One region of the Neoaquamicrobium sediminum genome, then DNA from elsewhere that is predicted to be linked to it. Evidence: predicted binding sites of a transcription regulator. Region 1 holds the regulator's gene; each other region holds the start of a gene.

The links. Region 1 encodes LexA, which represses DNA repair genes until DNA is damaged. Its sites were predicted from a motif close to TGTTCNNNNTGTGTTCNG; they were not measured.
Region 2: a site for LexA is predicted at 1,586-1,603, ahead of V1479_RS21755 (ImuA family protein). Genes of this name have one in related genera too.
Region 3: a site for LexA is predicted at 998-1,015, ahead of V1479_RS13635 (helicase-related protein). Genes of this name have one in related genera too.
Region 4: a site for LexA is predicted at 2,346-2,363, ahead of recA (recombinase RecA). Genes of this name have one in related genera too.

The regions. Positions count from the first base shown of each region.
Region 1 is NZ_JAZHFV010000003.1:261,868-265,788, forward strand. It holds gene V1479_RS11835 (ComEC/Rec2 family competence protein) at 1-2,100, shown strand, start outside; gene lexA (transcriptional repressor LexA) at 2,361-3,077, opposite strand; gene V1479_RS11845 (molybdopterin molybdotransferase MoeA) at 3,211-3,921, opposite strand, start outside.
Region 2 is NZ_JAZHFV010000008.1:12,547-16,467, forward strand. It holds gene V1479_RS21750 (ATP-dependent helicase) at 1-1,458, opposite strand, end outside; gene V1479_RS21755 (ImuA family protein) at 1,653-2,414, shown strand; gene V1479_RS21760 (Y-family DNA polymerase) at 2,329-3,852, shown strand; gene V1479_RS21765 (error-prone DNA polymerase) at 3,849-3,921, shown strand, end outside.
Region 3 is NZ_JAZHFV010000004.1:104,545-108,465, forward strand. It holds gene phbB (acetoacetyl-CoA reductase) at 1-449, shown strand, start outside; gene V1479_RS13635 (helicase-related protein) at 1,162-3,921, shown strand, end outside.
Region 4 is NZ_JAZHFV010000003.1:377,341-381,261, reverse strand. It holds gene V1479_RS12440 (YiaD family glycine zipper/OmpA-like lipoprotein) at 1-236, shown strand, start outside; gene V1479_RS12435 (pseudouridine-5'-phosphate glycosidase) at 257-1,165, opposite strand; gene V1479_RS12430 (carbohydrate kinase family protein) at 1,189-2,142, opposite strand; gene recA (recombinase RecA) at 2,421-3,518, shown strand; gene alaS (alanine--tRNA ligase) at 3,703-3,921, shown strand, end outside.

The DNA.
Region 1 (3,921 bases):
AACCGGCCTGGACTACGGATGGCGTCGCTCGCGGTGTTGATCACGCTCACGGGCGTTCTTGCCGCGAAATTCGAGACATGGCGGGCCAGCACGCAGATGCTCGGCTCCGAGATTTCGACGCGCCTTACCGGCCGCGTTGTGCGCATCGAGCAGCAGGCATCCGGACGCATCCGCCTGACGCTGGATGTCATCGCGACCGAGCGGCCGGTGCTTCGTTATGCGCCGGATCGCGTTCGTGCAACCGCCCGCGCGGTGCCAGAAACATTGCGGCCTGGAGATGCCGTGCAAGGTCTTGTCCGGCTGATGCCTGCTTCCGGGCCAGTCCGCCCGCAAAGCTATGACTTTGCCTTCAACAGCTACTTCGACGGTATCGGCGCGGTCGGCTTTTTCCTCAGAAATCCGGAGCTCGTGGAAACGGCAGACAAACCCGGGTTGATGACTGCCGCCGCCGCATGGGTGGAGGGCTGGCGTACGCGCATGGCGCAGGACATCGCGGCCAGCATCGGCGGCCCTGAGGGCGCTATCGCGGCCGCGCTGATTACGGGTATCCGCGCAGGCATACCGGAAGAGATGAACGAGGCACTGCGGGTGGTCGGGCTCTATCACGTCATCTCCATCTCCGGCCTGCATATGGCCCTGGTGGCCGGGACCGTTATGTTCGGCTTGCGAACCGCCTTTGCGCTTGCACCGGGCTTTTCGTCGCGATGGCCGGCGAAGAAATATGCCGCCTTCGGTGCGCTCACCGCGACGGCGGCCTACCTCGTCATTTCGGGCGCAGGCATTGCCGCGCAGCGCAGCTTCACCATGCTTGCGGTGATGCTGCTTGCGGTCATGGTCGACCGCGCGGCGCTCACGATGCGCAACCTTGCCATATCGGCCGTCATCATCCTGCTGATTGCCCCGCATGAGGTGATGGGGCCGAGCTTCCACATGTCGTTTGCCGCAACCGCCGCGCTTGTGGCCGCTTACGCGGCCTGGGCCTCGTACCGCGAAAGGCGGACGCCGCGCCGACAGGCCGCAAAGTACGGTCCCGTGCGGCTGGCCTTCACAACGGGCATGAAATACGTCTCGGGACTGTCGCTGACGTCAGTCGTCGCGGGTCTCGCAACGGCGCTTTTCACCGCATGGCACTTCCAGCAGGTTTCGCCGCTCGGCCTCGTCGCCAACCTTGCGGCAATGCCATTCGTCTCCGCCGTCGTCATGCCGGCGGCGGTGCTCGCATGCCTGTTGATGCCCTTCGGCCTCGAAGGGCCGGCGTTGTATGCGATGGGGATGGGCATATCCGCGATGAATTCGATAGCCGTGTGGCTTGCCGAGCGATCGGCATTCGACGCCACCGGCGCGATCCCGCTTTCGGCGGTGCTGATGCTGACCGCAGCGCTGGCGATCCTGACGATGGCTGGCAGCGCCCTGCGCTGGGCAGCACTTCCGCTGCTCATCGCCGGGGCGTTCCTGATCGCGACACGGCAGTTGCCGCATGTCTTCGTCTCGGAGGACGCGCGGCTCGTTGCTGTCGATCGCGGCAATGGGCGCCTCGCCGTCAACCGCGCGCGACCAAGCGCCTTTACCATCCAGAATTGGCAGCGGGCCGCACAAGCCGGCGAACTGGTTTGGCCCATCGAAGGTGATGCCGGGCTCCCGCCTCATGCCGCCCTGAGTGACGATGAGAGCGAGTTGCCTTTCCGGTGCGGCGAAGGGCTTTGCATAGCGCGCCATGGCGGCGGCGGCATAGTCGTTCACGCCGACGGCGAACGAACGGCTTCGACTGCGTGTTCTTATGCCAGCCTGATCGTCATCGACGACGCCACTGCGAACAATCCTTGCCGGGATAGCAGCGTTGCGGTCATCACCAAGCGCGATCTGGCCCGCCGCGGCAGCGCCGAGATCGTCTTCGAGAACGACATCATCAGGGAAACACGCGGGACCGGAGCAAGCCCTGGCACAGGCGCCAGCGACTTGGATCGCACTTCCGCGAGACCGGCTTTATACCCAAACATCCGTTTCGCGATCCGCGAACCTTATCGGCACTGGCACGCGCACCGGCAGTATTCGCGGGAGGCGAGGGGACTTCCACCCTGGCAGAAATCGCAAGGTGAGTAACACCCCGCCGGCTGCCGCGATACCTTTGCAGCGGAAGCGCTGATCGGTGCGTCCTTCAAGGCTCGCGGAGCCTGTCCTCGGGCTCGCCGAAGGCAAGACCCGGGGGCTCGCATCTCAGCATGAGGGAGGGTGTGCATCGCCCGGGAATCCTGCTGCCCGACGGGCTATTCCTTGACGTGCATAGAGCCCAATAGGTTGGATTCGATCAATCCGCCCCTCATGCTCATCCTCAGTCGAGCATGACCTTGTCTAAGGGCCGCTCAATACCGCCGAATAAGCCCGACAAGCCTGCCTTGCACCTTCACGCGATCGGGACCGAAGATACGGGTTTCGTAGGCCGGATTGGCGGCCTCCAGTGCGATCGAGGCGCCCTTGCGGCGGAACCGCTTGAGGGTTGCTTCCTCATCGTCGACGAGCGCCACCACGATGTCGCCGGGATTGGCGGTCTGGCCGTCGCGGATGATGACGGTGTCGCCGTCGAAGATGCCAGCCTCGATCATCGAGTCGCCCTTGACCTCGAGTGCGTAGTGCTCGCCGCCCGAAAGCATTTCCGGCGGAACGCTGATCGAATGCGTCCTGTGCTGGATCGCCTCGATCGGCACGCCGGCGGCAATCCGGCCCATTACGGGAATCGCAACGGCCGCACCGGCATCATCGTCATTGCTGGCAGCCTGGATGCGCGAGGGTTCAGGCGCTCGGCCAAGGCTGCCTTGAATGACGCTGGGCGAGAACTTTTTGGCCGCATTGAGCCCCGGCGCGATCGAGTCCGGCAGCCGCAGCACTTCCAGCGCACGTGCCCTGTTGGGCAGGCGTCGAATGAAGCCGCGCTCCTCGAGCGCCGTAATCAGGCGGTGAATACCGGACTTGGAAGCGAGGTCGAGCGCCTCCTTCATCTCGTCGAAGGAAGGGGGAATGCCAGTTTCCTTCAGCCTTTCATGGATGAAGAGAAGCAGTTCGTGTTGCTTGCGCGTCAGCATTCTGTTGCCCCTTTTGGGAATCAGTCCATAAACAAAACCAGAACAAACACTATCTGTTCCAGTTGTGTTCCGCAACGGCTTAAATTATCGTGAACTTGGCAGCTCGAGGCCGCCCTTATTGCCCAAGCCAGGCTCAGCGCAGCATCAACACGCGGCAGGCATCACCCGCCTCCGACGCGGCCACGTTCGGTTCGCGGATGATGAGCGCGTTGGCGTGCGCCAGTGTCGTCAGCATCGAGGAATCCTGCACGGCGAACGGCCTTGCAACGAGGCGCCCGTCCTCAAGCGTCGCTGCCGCGCGGACATAATCCTGCCGGTGATCGTTGGCCTTCATGGCTTCGCCAAGGACGGCTTCCCTTATGTCGGCAACATGTGGGCGGCCGCCAAGCTTCGCGAGCAGCGGTTTCAGGAACAGATGCGCGCAGACGAGGCTTGAAACCGGATTTCCCGGCAGGCCGAGTACACGGGTCTCGGCTAGTCTGCCGAACATCAGCGGCTTGCCGGGGCGCATGGCGATCTTCCAGAACTCGAGCGCCATGCCTTCGCCAGTAAGCACCTCGCGGACGAGGTCGTGGTCGCCGACCGAAGCACCGCCGAGCGTCACGATCACGTCGGCACCGGCCGAGATTGCGTCACGGACGCGCTCGGCAAGCACGCCGCGATCGTCAGGCGCGATGCCGAGATCCAGCACCCGAGCGCCTGCATCGCGCGCCAGCGCCGCGACCCCATAGCCGTTCGATGCGATGATCTGGTCGGGCCCGGGTTCCGAACCGGGCGGCAGCAACTCGCTGCCCGTGGCCAGGATCGCGACCAGCGGCGTGCGCACCACCGAAAGGAGCGGGTG
Region 2 (3,921 bases), on a different contig from region 1:
GGAACGCAAACCCGCGATGAGGTCCACGAAGCCCGGCCACTCACTTTGCGCGCGGGCAGGGCAGGGGAGGCGGGCGAGCGTCTCTATCGGATCGGCGCTCTCCGCGATCGCATCCAGCGCGTTCTGCGCCGTCGCCGGTCCGACGCCGGGCAGAAGCTGCAACAGCCGGAAGCCAGCCACCCGATCGCGGATGTTCTGCGCAAAGCGCAGTGCCGCGAGCATGTCCTTCACGTGGGCGCTGTCGAGGAATTTGAGTCCGCCAAACTTGACGAAGGGGATGTTGCGCCGCGTGAGTTCCACCTCCAGCGGCCCGCTATGGTGGCTGGCTCGGAATAGCACCGCTTGATCTTTCAGCCGCATGCCGCTCTCCCGGTTCGCCAGGATCTCTTCAGCCACGAACTTCGCCTGGTCGGCTTCGTCTCGCACGGTGATCAGCCTCGGCCGCTCGTTTGACGGCCGATCGGTCCACAGGTTCTTGGTGAAACGCTCTTTTGCGAGACCAATCACGCCATTGGCGGCGGCAAGGATTGGCTGGGTGGAGCGGTAGTTGCGGTCGAGGGTGATGACCTCAGCCGCTGGCGAGAACGCCTTTGGGAAATCGAGGATGTTCCGGACCGTGGCCGCGCGGAAGGAATAGATCGCCTGTGCGTCGTCGCCGACGACGGTAAGGCCGCGTCCTGCTGGCTTCAATCCCGTGAGGATCGTCGCCTGAAGGCGGTTGGTGTCCTGATATTCGTCGACCAGAACATGATCCCACCTGCCGCCGATCTCGCCAGCCAATGTGACATCGCCCATGGTCTGGGCCCAGTAGAGCAGCAAATCATCATAATCGAGCACGTTCTGGATCTGCTTTGCCTCGACATAGCCCGCAAAGAGCCCGCGCAGTTCCTTCCCCCAGGCCGCACACCATGGAAAACTGGCGCGCAGTACGTCTTCGAGCGATGCCTCGGCATTGACGGCGCGCGAATAGATTGAGAGGCACGTTCCCTTGGTTGGAAACCGGTTCTGCGTCTTGGAGAATCCGAGATCGTGACGAACCAGGTTCATCAGATCCGCCGAATCCTCCCGATCATGAATGGTGAATTGCGGATCCAGGCCGAGCTCGACCGCATATTCCCGTAAGATTCGAGCGCCGATGCCGTGGAATGTGCCGGACCAGGTGAGCGCGTCGGTCAGAACGCCGGCCTTGTCACCGAGCACCCTGGCACAAATTCGTGCCACCCGTTTAGCCATTTCGCTCGCGGCCCGACGCGAGAACGTCATCAGCAGGATGCGCCGCGGATCGGCGCCGGCGATGATGAGTTGGGCAACGCGATGCGCGAGCGTGTTGGTCTTACCCGATCCAGCACCGGCAATGATCAGCAACGGCCCTCCGACCCGGCCGTCAGGGAGGCCGATGCCGTGGACGACCGCGGCACGTTGACCGTCGTTCAGTTTTTCCAGATGCGCCGCATTCATGCCGTCTCGCCCCCTATCACCCTCAGTTACAACGACAATCGCTGAGTGCTGCGCTGATGCTTGCCGTAGCTTCCCCACCCCGTCCCGAAAAACTCCACCAAGAGCCCGATTGACTCATTTTCCAAAACGGAACAAATAATGAACATAACAGCGCCTCCGGGCGTTGGAAAGCCCTCAGGAGACCTGGATTGACGATGCCCGATCGCGCGGCAAACCCTGTCATCGCCCAGCTTCAGGAGCGTATCGCGCACCTGGAAGGGGGCGCAGGCCGCGTGCGCGAAGTCCTGCCATTCGGCCTCGCCGACATCGATCGCAGGCTTCCAGGGGGAGGGTTGGCATTGGGGGCACTGCATGAAATCGCTGGCGGCGGCAATGGAGCCGTCGACGGCGCGGCGGCGGCTTTGTTTGTTACCGGAATTGCTGCGCGAACCCGGGGCAAGGTGTTGTGGATCGTCACACGCGCGGACCTTTTCGCTCCCGCTATCGCGCAGGCGGGCCTGGCGCCAGACCGCGTGATCCATGTCGAGACAGGTGACGAGAAGGCGCTTCTCGACTGTTTTGAGGAAGGCTTGCGACACGGCGGTCTCGGCGCTGTGATCGCCGAAACCGCGCATCTGTCGATGACTGCATCGCGGCGCCTGCAACTCGCCGCGGAATCGTCGCGGACCATCGGCCTCGCCATGCGCCGCTGGCGCCGGCAGACGGAGGCTGGCGATTTCGGTCAGCCCACAGCCAGTGCCACGCGCTGGCGCGTTTCCGTCCTGCCCTCGGTCCCATTGCCGGTCCCGGGGCTCGGTCGCGCTCGCTGGCTGGTTGAGCTGATCCGGGCGAAAGCCGGAGAAAGTGCAGATTTCGAAGTGGAGGCCTGCGATGCACAGGGTCGTATCGCTCTTCCTTCCAAGGTGGCCGACAGACCGCCTCAGAAGGAAGTCTGGCGACGCGTCGCCTCCGCCTGAGGCGCCGCTTGTCCTTGTCGGCCGCTCCGGCCGACGACGGCTGATCACCGCCATCGACGCCAATGCGCAGGCACGTGGCGTCCGTGTCGGCATGGCCGTCGCAAAGGCCCAGGCCCTTGTGCCCGGCCTCATCGTCATCGACGCCGATCCGGTCGCCGATGCCGAAGGTCTCGACAAGCTGGCGCTTTGGGTTCTGCAACGTATATCGCCAGTGGTCATGGTCGATCCGCCAGACGGTTTGGTGATCGATACCACGGGCGCCGATCATCTGCATGGCGGCGAGGCGGCCATGCTCGCCTCCCTCGTTCGGCGCTTCGCGTCCTCTGGGGTCGAGGCGCGGGCGGCGATCGCCGACAGCTGGGGCGCCGCCCACGCCGCAGCGCGGTTCCTGAAAGGAGAGGTGCTGGTCATTCCACAAGGGCAAAGTGAAGCGATGCTGCGGCCGCTGCCGCTAGCTGCCCTTCGTTTGGAAGGTGAGACCATTGCCGGTCTCAGAACGCTCGGCTTCGAGCGGATCGGCGACATTCTGGATCAGCCCCGCGCCCCAATAACCTTGCGCTTCGGACCCGAGCTTGGACGGCGGCTCGATCAGGCGCTGGGTGTCCTGGCCGAGCCCGTCGACCCCGTTCGCTCGCCCGAATTGGTCGAGGTGCGCCGCGTCTTTGGCGAGCCGATCGGCGCTGCCGAGACGATCGCCCGCTATACTGGCCGGCTGGTCGAGGCGCTTTGCCTTGAGCTCGAGAAGCGCGGCCTTGGCGCACGGCGGCTCGATCTGCTGTTTTATCGCGTCGACAACGCGCTTCAGTTCATCCGCGTCGGCACCGCCCAACCGGTACGGGATCAGAAACGTCTCACCCGGCTGCTCTGCGACAAGATCGAGACCGTCGACCCCGGCTTCGGCATTGAAGGCATGGTGCTGGTCGCCATCGAGGCCGAGCCGCTCGGACAGAGACAGACGATCACATCGCTCGTGCAGGCGCCGGAGCCGGATGTTTCTGACCTTATCGACGTACTCGCCAACCGCATCGGCGAGAACCGGCTCTGCCGTTTCGTGCCGGTACAAAGCGACGTCCCTGAGCGCTCGGTGGCGCGTGTGCCGCCGCTCGCGCCAGAGACCGGCGCGACTTGGGACGGAGACTGGCCACGGCCGCCGCGGCTTCTGTCGCGTCCCGAACCTATCGAGACTATGGCATTGCTTCCCGATCATCCGCCGGTCTGGTTTACCTGGCGCGGCGTGCGCCGGCGCGTGCAGCGGGCCGACGGGCCCGAACGTATCCGCGGCGAATGGTGGAAGCGCGACGCTGAAATGACCACGGTGCGCGATTACTTCCGCGTCGAGGATGAAACCGGCGAGCGCTACTGGCTATTCCGTTCCGGCGACGGCGAGCATGAAAACAGCGGTTCGCAGCGCTGGTTCCTGCATGGAATCTTCGGATGACCGGATCGCGCTATGCCGAATTGCAGGTAACCTCGCATTTCTCGTTCCTGCGAGGAGCAAGCAGTTGCG
Region 3 (3,921 bases), on a different contig from region 1:
AGATGACGCCCCAGCAGTGGAGGGAGGTCATCGACACCAATCTCAACGGCGTCTTCAACATGACGCATCCGCTGTGGTCAGGCATGCGCGACCGCAAGTTCGGCCGTGTCATCACGATCTCGTCGATTAACGGCCAGAAGGGCCAGGCGGGGCAGGCGAACTATTCGGCGGCCAAGGCCGGCGATCTCGGTTTCACCAAGGCGCTGGCGCAGGAAGGCGCGCGCGCCGGGATAACGGTGAACGCGATCTGCCCCGGCTATATCGCAACCGAAATGGTCAAGGCGATCGACGAGAAAGTGCTCAACGAGCGCATCATCCCGCAGATTCCGGTCGGCCGGCTGGGCGAGCCGGAGGAGATTGCACGGATCGTCGCCTTCCTGGCCTCGGATGACGCAGGCTTCATCACCGGCTCGACCATTTCAGCCAATGGCGGACAATTCTTCGTCTGAGCCACGTTTCTGCTTATGGAAAGGAGCGGCCCCCAACGGGGCCGTCTCTTTTTGGGCGAAGCTGCTGACCCGACGCATGCAACAACCCAGCTGCGAGTGCGCAAGAACAGACTGGTTCCGAGCGTAAGTGGTTAACGCCTGACTGCTGCTACTGTGGAAATGCAGTGCACAGCCTGTGGAATTGCGGTGGAAAAGCGGTGCATGACACAACATCTTGCGGTGAACAAAACAGGAAAATGCATAAGTCAGTGATTCGTCGCCGGTTCGTTCCGTGTTTGGCCGGAACGTTAACGGACAATGCGCCGACGCAGCCACAGGGTTAACAGTGCCTAAAAAATTCACTAACGAATTCTGAAGCTTGCGGCGCTGTTGACGATGCTAGAGCGCCAATTCAGCAGCTGCTGCCGCAAAAAGTTAACGGGTATGGTCCCGCTAGGGAAAATGGTTCGTGCGCAGATTCCGCATGTGGTGACTAATGTGTGGCATACCTCTATATGTTGCGGTGATCAAAGCGGGAACATGCGAAAGTCAGTGATTCGTAGCCGATTCGTTCCAGACTCGTTCCAACCGTTAAAAACGCTGGTTGCCGCGTTGGCTTGGCGAGCCTTACGACCTATCTAGAAGGCGCGTCGGCATCTTCCGTTGGACCGTGCAGACATGCTAACGGAAGCGTCCACCGCTTTGCGGCGCGGCAAGAGGCCGACCTCGTACGATGAACATCCAGACCAGAACAGACGCGCCGCTCGTCCTTTCCGGACGGGATGTCACCGCCGTGCTCGGCCCGACCAACACCGGCAAGACCCATCTGGCCATCGAGCGGATGGTCGCGCATGAGAGCGGGGTCATCGGGCTGCCGTTGCGGCTGCTTGCGCGCGAGGTCTATGCGCGCGTGTGCGAGAAGGTAGGGGCCGAGAAGGTCGCGCTGATCACCGGCGAAGAGAAGATCGTGCCGCCCGGCGCGCGCTATTCGGTGTGCACGGTCGAGGCGATGCCGCGCGAGACGGACGCCGCTTTCGTGGCTATCGACGAGGTGCAGCTGGCGGCTGACCTTGAGCGCGGGCACATCTTTACCGATCGCATCCTGCATCTGCGCGGCCGGCAGGAGACGCTGCTGCTGGGCTCAGCCACCATGCGCGGCATTCTGGAGAAGCTGCTGCGGGGCGTGTCTGTCGTCACACGGCCGCGTATGTCGCATCTCGCCTACGCAGGGCAGAAGAAGCTGACGCGGTTGCCGCGCCGTAGCGCCATCGTCGCCTTTTCGGCTGACGAAGTTTACGGCATCGCCGAACTGATCCGCCGTCAACGCGGCGCCGCCGCGGTTGTGCTCGGTGCGCTCAGCCCTCGCACCCGCAATGCGCAGGTCGAACTCTACCAGTCGGGCGACGTCGACTATCTGGTCGCGACGGATGCCATCGGCATGGGCCTCAACCTGGATGTGGACCACGTCGCGTTTGCGCAGAACCGCAAGTTCGACGGTTATCAGTACCGCGATCTCAGCGCGGCGGAACTTGGCCAGATTGCCGGCCGCGCCGGTCGCCACCTTCGTGACGGCACTTTCGGCGTCACGGGGCAGGTGGCCCCCCTGGACGACGAGCTGGTTGAGCGCATCGAATCGCACAGTTTCGAGTCGGTAAAGGTGCTGCAATGGCGTACGGCATCCTTCGACTTCTCGAGCATCGACAGCCTCAAGCGTTCGATCGAACGCATCCCGCAGGTGGAGGGCCTGACGCGGGCGCTTCCGGCGGTCGACGCACGCGCGCTCGATCATCTGTCGCAGGACGAGGATGTGCGCCGGCTTGCCACGGACGCCCGTCGCGTCGAGCTGCTGTGGGAAGCGTGTGCTCTGCCGGACTATCGTCGCATTGCGCCCGCGCAGCACGCAGACATCATCGGCAGCATCTATCTGGACCTAGCCCGCAAGGGACATGTCGATGAAAATTACATGGCTGAACAGGTGCACCGCGCCGACACGACCGATGGCGACATCGACACGCTGTCGCATCGGATTGCGCAGATCCGCACCTGGACCTTCGTCTCCCATCGGCCCGGCTGGCTGGCCGATCCGGCACACTGGCAGGAAAAAACGCGCGAGATAGAGGACAAGCTGTCCGATGCGCTCCACGAAAGATTGACGAAACGGTTCGTAGACCGCAGGACTTCCGTCCTCATGAGGCGCCTGAGAGAAAACGCAATGCTTGAAGCAGAAATAAACCCGTCGGGTGACGTCGTCGTTGAAGGACATCACGTCGGCGCGTTGCAAGGGTTCCGGTTCTCGGCCGATCAGGCGGCCGATGGCGAGGATGCCAAGGCGGTCAAGGCAGCCGCGCAGAAGGCGCTGGCGCAGGAGTTCGACACGCGGGCCGAGCGCTTTGCCGTTGCCAGCAATGGCGATTTCGCGCTCGCATCCGACGGACTGCTGCGCTGGATCGGAGCGCCGGTGGCGACGCTGACGGCGGGAGAAGACCCGCTGATCCCGCGCGTGATCCTGCTGGCCGACGAGCAACTCACGGGTCCAGCCCGCGACAAGGTCGCGGCACGAGCCGAGCGTTTCGTGCGCTACCAGATCGAGATGCTGCTCAAGCCGCTTTTCGATCTCCGGAATGCCGAACAGCTCACCGGCATCGCGCGCGGTATCGCTTTCCGGCTGACGGAGAATTTCGGACTGCTCAACCGGCGCGATGTCGCGGACGACGTCAAGGCGCTCGACCAGGAGGCACGCGCGGCGCTGCGGCGGCTGGGTGTGCGTTTCGGCGCGTTCCATATCTTCGTACCGGCGCTGTTGAAGCCCGGTCCGGCTGGTCTGGTCACGCTGCTCTGGTCGCTGGGCAATGACGGCAAGGACAAGCCCGGCTTCGGCGACGTGGTCAATGCGCTCGCATCCGGCCGCACCTCGCTCGTTGTGGAGCCTTCCTACGAGCCGACATTCTACCAATTGGCGGGCTACCGCACGCTTGGACGACGTGCGGTGCGTGTGGATATTCTGGAGCGTCTGGCCGATCTGATCCGTCCCGCGCTTGCTTGGCGGGCAGGCACCGGACCCCGCCCCGAAGGCGCTTTCGATGGCGCAGCCTTCACCGTCACCCCGGCGATGATGTCGATCCTGGGCGCGACCGCCGACGACATGGAAGAAATCCTCAAGGGCCTTGGCTACCGCGCAGAGGCGAAGCCGGCAGCCGAGGTCCAGGCGAGGCTCGATGCCTTCGACACTGCGGAGCGTGAGCGCGTCGCGGCGGCGCAGGCGGCTGCCGATGCAGCCAAGCAGGTAGCTGTCGAAACGCCGGCCGAAGCGCCTGCGGACGAACCCGCCACGGAACCCGTGGCCGCTGGTGAGGCCGAGGGCGAGCCCGCCACCAGTGAGGCGCCCATCGAGCCTGCCGCGCCCAGGGAATCCACTACGGAAGCGACGCCGGCGGCAACCGCCGAAGATCAGCCCGCCGAAGCGGTTTCGAACGCATCTGCCCCCGTACCCGCG
Region 4 (3,921 bases), 120 kb from region 1:
GCACGCTGGTCGACATCAACGGCCACACGGACTCCACCGGCAGCGCGCAGCATAATCTCGGCCTGTCGCAGCGCCGTGCGTCCTCAGTGGCGACCTATCTGGGCCAGCAGGGTGTCGATGGACGCCGCTTCGCGATCAACGGCTTCGGCGCTTCGCAGCCGGTTGCCAGCAATGCCACGCCGGACGGACGCGCGCAGAACCGCCGCGTCGAGATCCACCTCGTGCCGATCTCCTGACTGGCAACGCGGAGGCCCGGCTAGAGGGCCTTCGCGATGCGGGCGGCCAGGCGGGCGTTGTTCTCGACCAGCGCTATGTTGGTCGCAAGGCTCGCGCCGTCCGTCAGGTCCAGCATCCGCGACAAAAGATAGGGTGTCACTGCCTTGCCGGTGACGCCCTTTTTATCGAGCTCGGACTGGGCCGCAGCAATGTGAACCGCCATGGCCTCGGCGGGGATCTCGGCGTCCGCCGGCACAGGATTGGCGATCAGCATGCCACCGGAGATGCCGAGCTCGCCTCGCGTGCGCTGGAAACGCGCGATCGCTTCCGCACTGTCGAGACGCAGCGGGGCAGGGAAGGGCGAGGTACGCGACCAGAAGGCCGGCATGACGTCCGTGCCGAAACCAACCACGGGTACGCCCCGCGTCTCCAGCACCTCCAGCGTCTTTTCGATGTCGAGTATCGCCTTGGCGCCGGCGGAAACCACGATGACGGGCGTGCGCGAGAGCTCATCGAGATCGGCCGAAATGTCGAAGCTCTTTTCGGCCCCCTTGTGCACGCCGCCGATGCCGCCTGTGGCGAACACGGAAATCCCGGCCATGTGCGCCGCGATCATGGTCGCGGCGACCGTCGTGCCGCCGGTGCGCCCCTCGGCGACCGCGAAGGCCAGATCGGCGCGCGACAGCTTCAGCGCGCCCTGCGTCTGGGCAAGCGCCTCGCGTTCGGTTGCCGACAGGCCTATCTTCAGGCGTCCGTCCACCACCGCGATGGTTGCCGGGGTCGCGCCTTCCTCGCGGATGATCTCTTCCACCCGCGCCGCCATGGCATTGTTCTGCGGCCAGGGCATGCCGTGGGTGATGATGGTGCTTTCAAGCGCCACCACGGCGCCACCACCGGCGAGCGCTGCGGCAACCTCGGGGGCGACATCGATATGTTCGGGGGTCGGCATGCGGGTCTCCTTGTTCGAGGCGCTCATGCCATGGGTGCGGGGTGTCCGACAAGCGCAAGTGCCGCCTCGAATGCCTCGTCGTCATAATACGCCACCACCTGCGATGCCTCGACTGTCAGCCGGGCAGCGGCCATGCCGTGGCGAAGCGCTTCGGCGAAGCCGAGGCCGCGCATCAGGTGGGCCACCGTCACGCCGGCGATTGCATCTCCCGCTCCGGTGACGTCGGCTACGAAGCGTGCAGGGGAGGGAGCGATGGTGAAAATGCCGCCGGGGTCGAACGCCGTCAGCGGTGCGCCGCCGGATGTGATCACGCCACGGGCGAGTCCTTTTCCGCGCAGAACCCGCGCCGCCTCGACAATATTCGCGCCGCTCTCGAGACCTGCAAGCGTGCGCGCCTCGTTGGCATTCATGAACAGGCACGAAAGCCGCGCCAGAACGCCCGCGAGGCGCCCGACCTTGGCTGGCGAGATGCCGATTGCAAAAACCGGCAGGCTGCCGGCGTGATTGACCAGCGCCTCGGCCGCTGTTGCGGGCATGTTGGCCTCGCACAAGACGGCATCCGCACCTGCCACCGCATGGCGCACCTTGCTGCGGCGGACCTGTTTCGGAAAGCCGATATCGTAGAGGCTCATGTCGGCGAAGCCCGCGATCAGTTCGCCTTCGGCATCGATCAGTGCGGTGTAGCTCGGCGTCGTCCTGTCGAGGAAGACTGCAGACAGATCCTCCACCGAAACGTCGGCGATCGCACGCGCGACGGCGTCTGCGGCCACGTCGCCGCCGCGCAGCGACAGGATCGAACCGTCGACGCCGTGGCGTACCGCGTTGCGCAAGGCGTTGAAGGCGCCGCCGCCGACTTCCTCGCTCATGGTCCCGGGATTGGACGCGGCCGGCACGTAGGCGCCGGCAAGACGGCCGCGGCGGTCGATGTGAGCCGCTCCGGCGGCGAAGAGTCTGGGGCGGATCATGAGTGGAGACATGTTGGATCGAAGAGCCGCGACACTAGGAGGCGCGCGTCATCCCGGCAAGCGGGATCGGGCGAATCGGACCATGCAGGAAGCCCTGCACCGGCGGCGAAATATCTTTGGCAATGTAAGGGGCTGCAAGAGCAACGGGATTGGACAAAAATGGAACGTATTCAGAAAATCATTCTATTTCAACAATTTGAGACCCCTTGCCAAACGTGAACAAAAAAGGTACAAAAATTCCAGGGACACCGGACTGACCGGCTTCGCTCAAGACCAAGGGGTAAGGTATCATGGCTCAAAATTCATTGCGGCTTGTTGAGGACGGTTCGGTGGACAAATCAAAGGCTCTGGATGCAGCGCTCTCGCAGATCGAGCGCGCGTTCGGCAAGGGTTCGATCATGCGGCTCGGTGCGAACGAGCAGGTGGTCGAGATCGAAACGGTGTCGACCGGCTCGCTGGGGCTCGACATCGCGCTTGGTGTGGGCGGACTGCCCAAGGGGCGCATCATCGAGATTTACGGACCGGAAAGCTCCGGCAAGACGACGATGGCGCTGCACACGGTGGCCGAAGCGCAGAAGAAGGGCGGCATCTGCGCCTTCGTCGACGCCGAGCATGCACTCGACCCCGTCTATGCGCGCAAGCTGGGCGTGGACCTCGAGAACCTGCTGATCTCGCAGCCTGACACCGGCGAGCAGGCGCTGGAGATCTGCGACACGCTGGTGCGCTCCGGCGCGATTGACGTCCTTGTCGTGGACTCGGTCGCAGCACTGACGCCGCGCGCCGAAATCGAGGGCGAGATGGGCGATTCGCTGCCCGGCCTGCAGGCTCGCCTGATGAGCCAGGCGCTGCGCAAGCTGACCGCTTCGATCTCGCGCTCCAACACGATGGTCATCTTCATCAACCAGATCCGCATGAAGATCGGTGTCATGTTCGGCTCGCCCGAGACCACGACCGGCGGCAACGCGCTCAAGTTCTATGCCTCGGTGCGTCTCGATATCCGCCGCATCGGCGCGGTGAAGGATCGTGACGAGGTGGTCGGCAACCAGACCCGGGTCAAGGTGGTCAAGAACAAGCTGGCGCCGCCCTTCAAGCAGGTCGAATTCGACATCATGTATGGCGAGGGCGTATCGAAAACCGGCGAGCTGATCGACCTTGGTGTCAAGGCCGGCATCGTCGAGAAGTCGGGCGCCTGGTTCTCCTACAATTCGCAGCGCCTGGGTCAAGGCCGGGAGAACGCCAAGCAGTTCCTGCGCGACAATCCCGATACGGCGATCGAAATCGAGCTGGCGCTGCGCCAGAATGCCGGCCTGATCGCGGAAAAATTCCTGGAGAATGGCGGGCCGGGCGACCAGGACGGCAATGAAATCGACGAGGCTTCCGGCATGTAGTCCGGACACGCCGTCATCCTGTTATTGTTACCGCAACCGTCGGCAGACCCTGCCGGCGGTTGTTTCGTTGTCGTGGCTGGTTTGTGCGGGATTTCTGGACAGTCGGATTCGGCAGCGCTAAAAGCCAAACCCACATCCGATCCAAGGCCGCGGCGGGTTGCGGCCCCTTCACGAAGGCATGAGCATGAGTGGCGTCAACGACATCCGGTCGACCTTTCTCGACTATTTCCGGAAGAACGGACACGAGGTGGTGGCATCATCGCCGCTCGTGCCGCGCAACGACCCGACGCTGATGTTCACGAATGCCGGCATGGTGCAGTTCAAGAACGTCTTCACCGGGCTGGAGTCGCGGCCTTATTCGCGGGCCACGACGGCACAGAAGAGCGTGCGCGCCGGTGGCAAG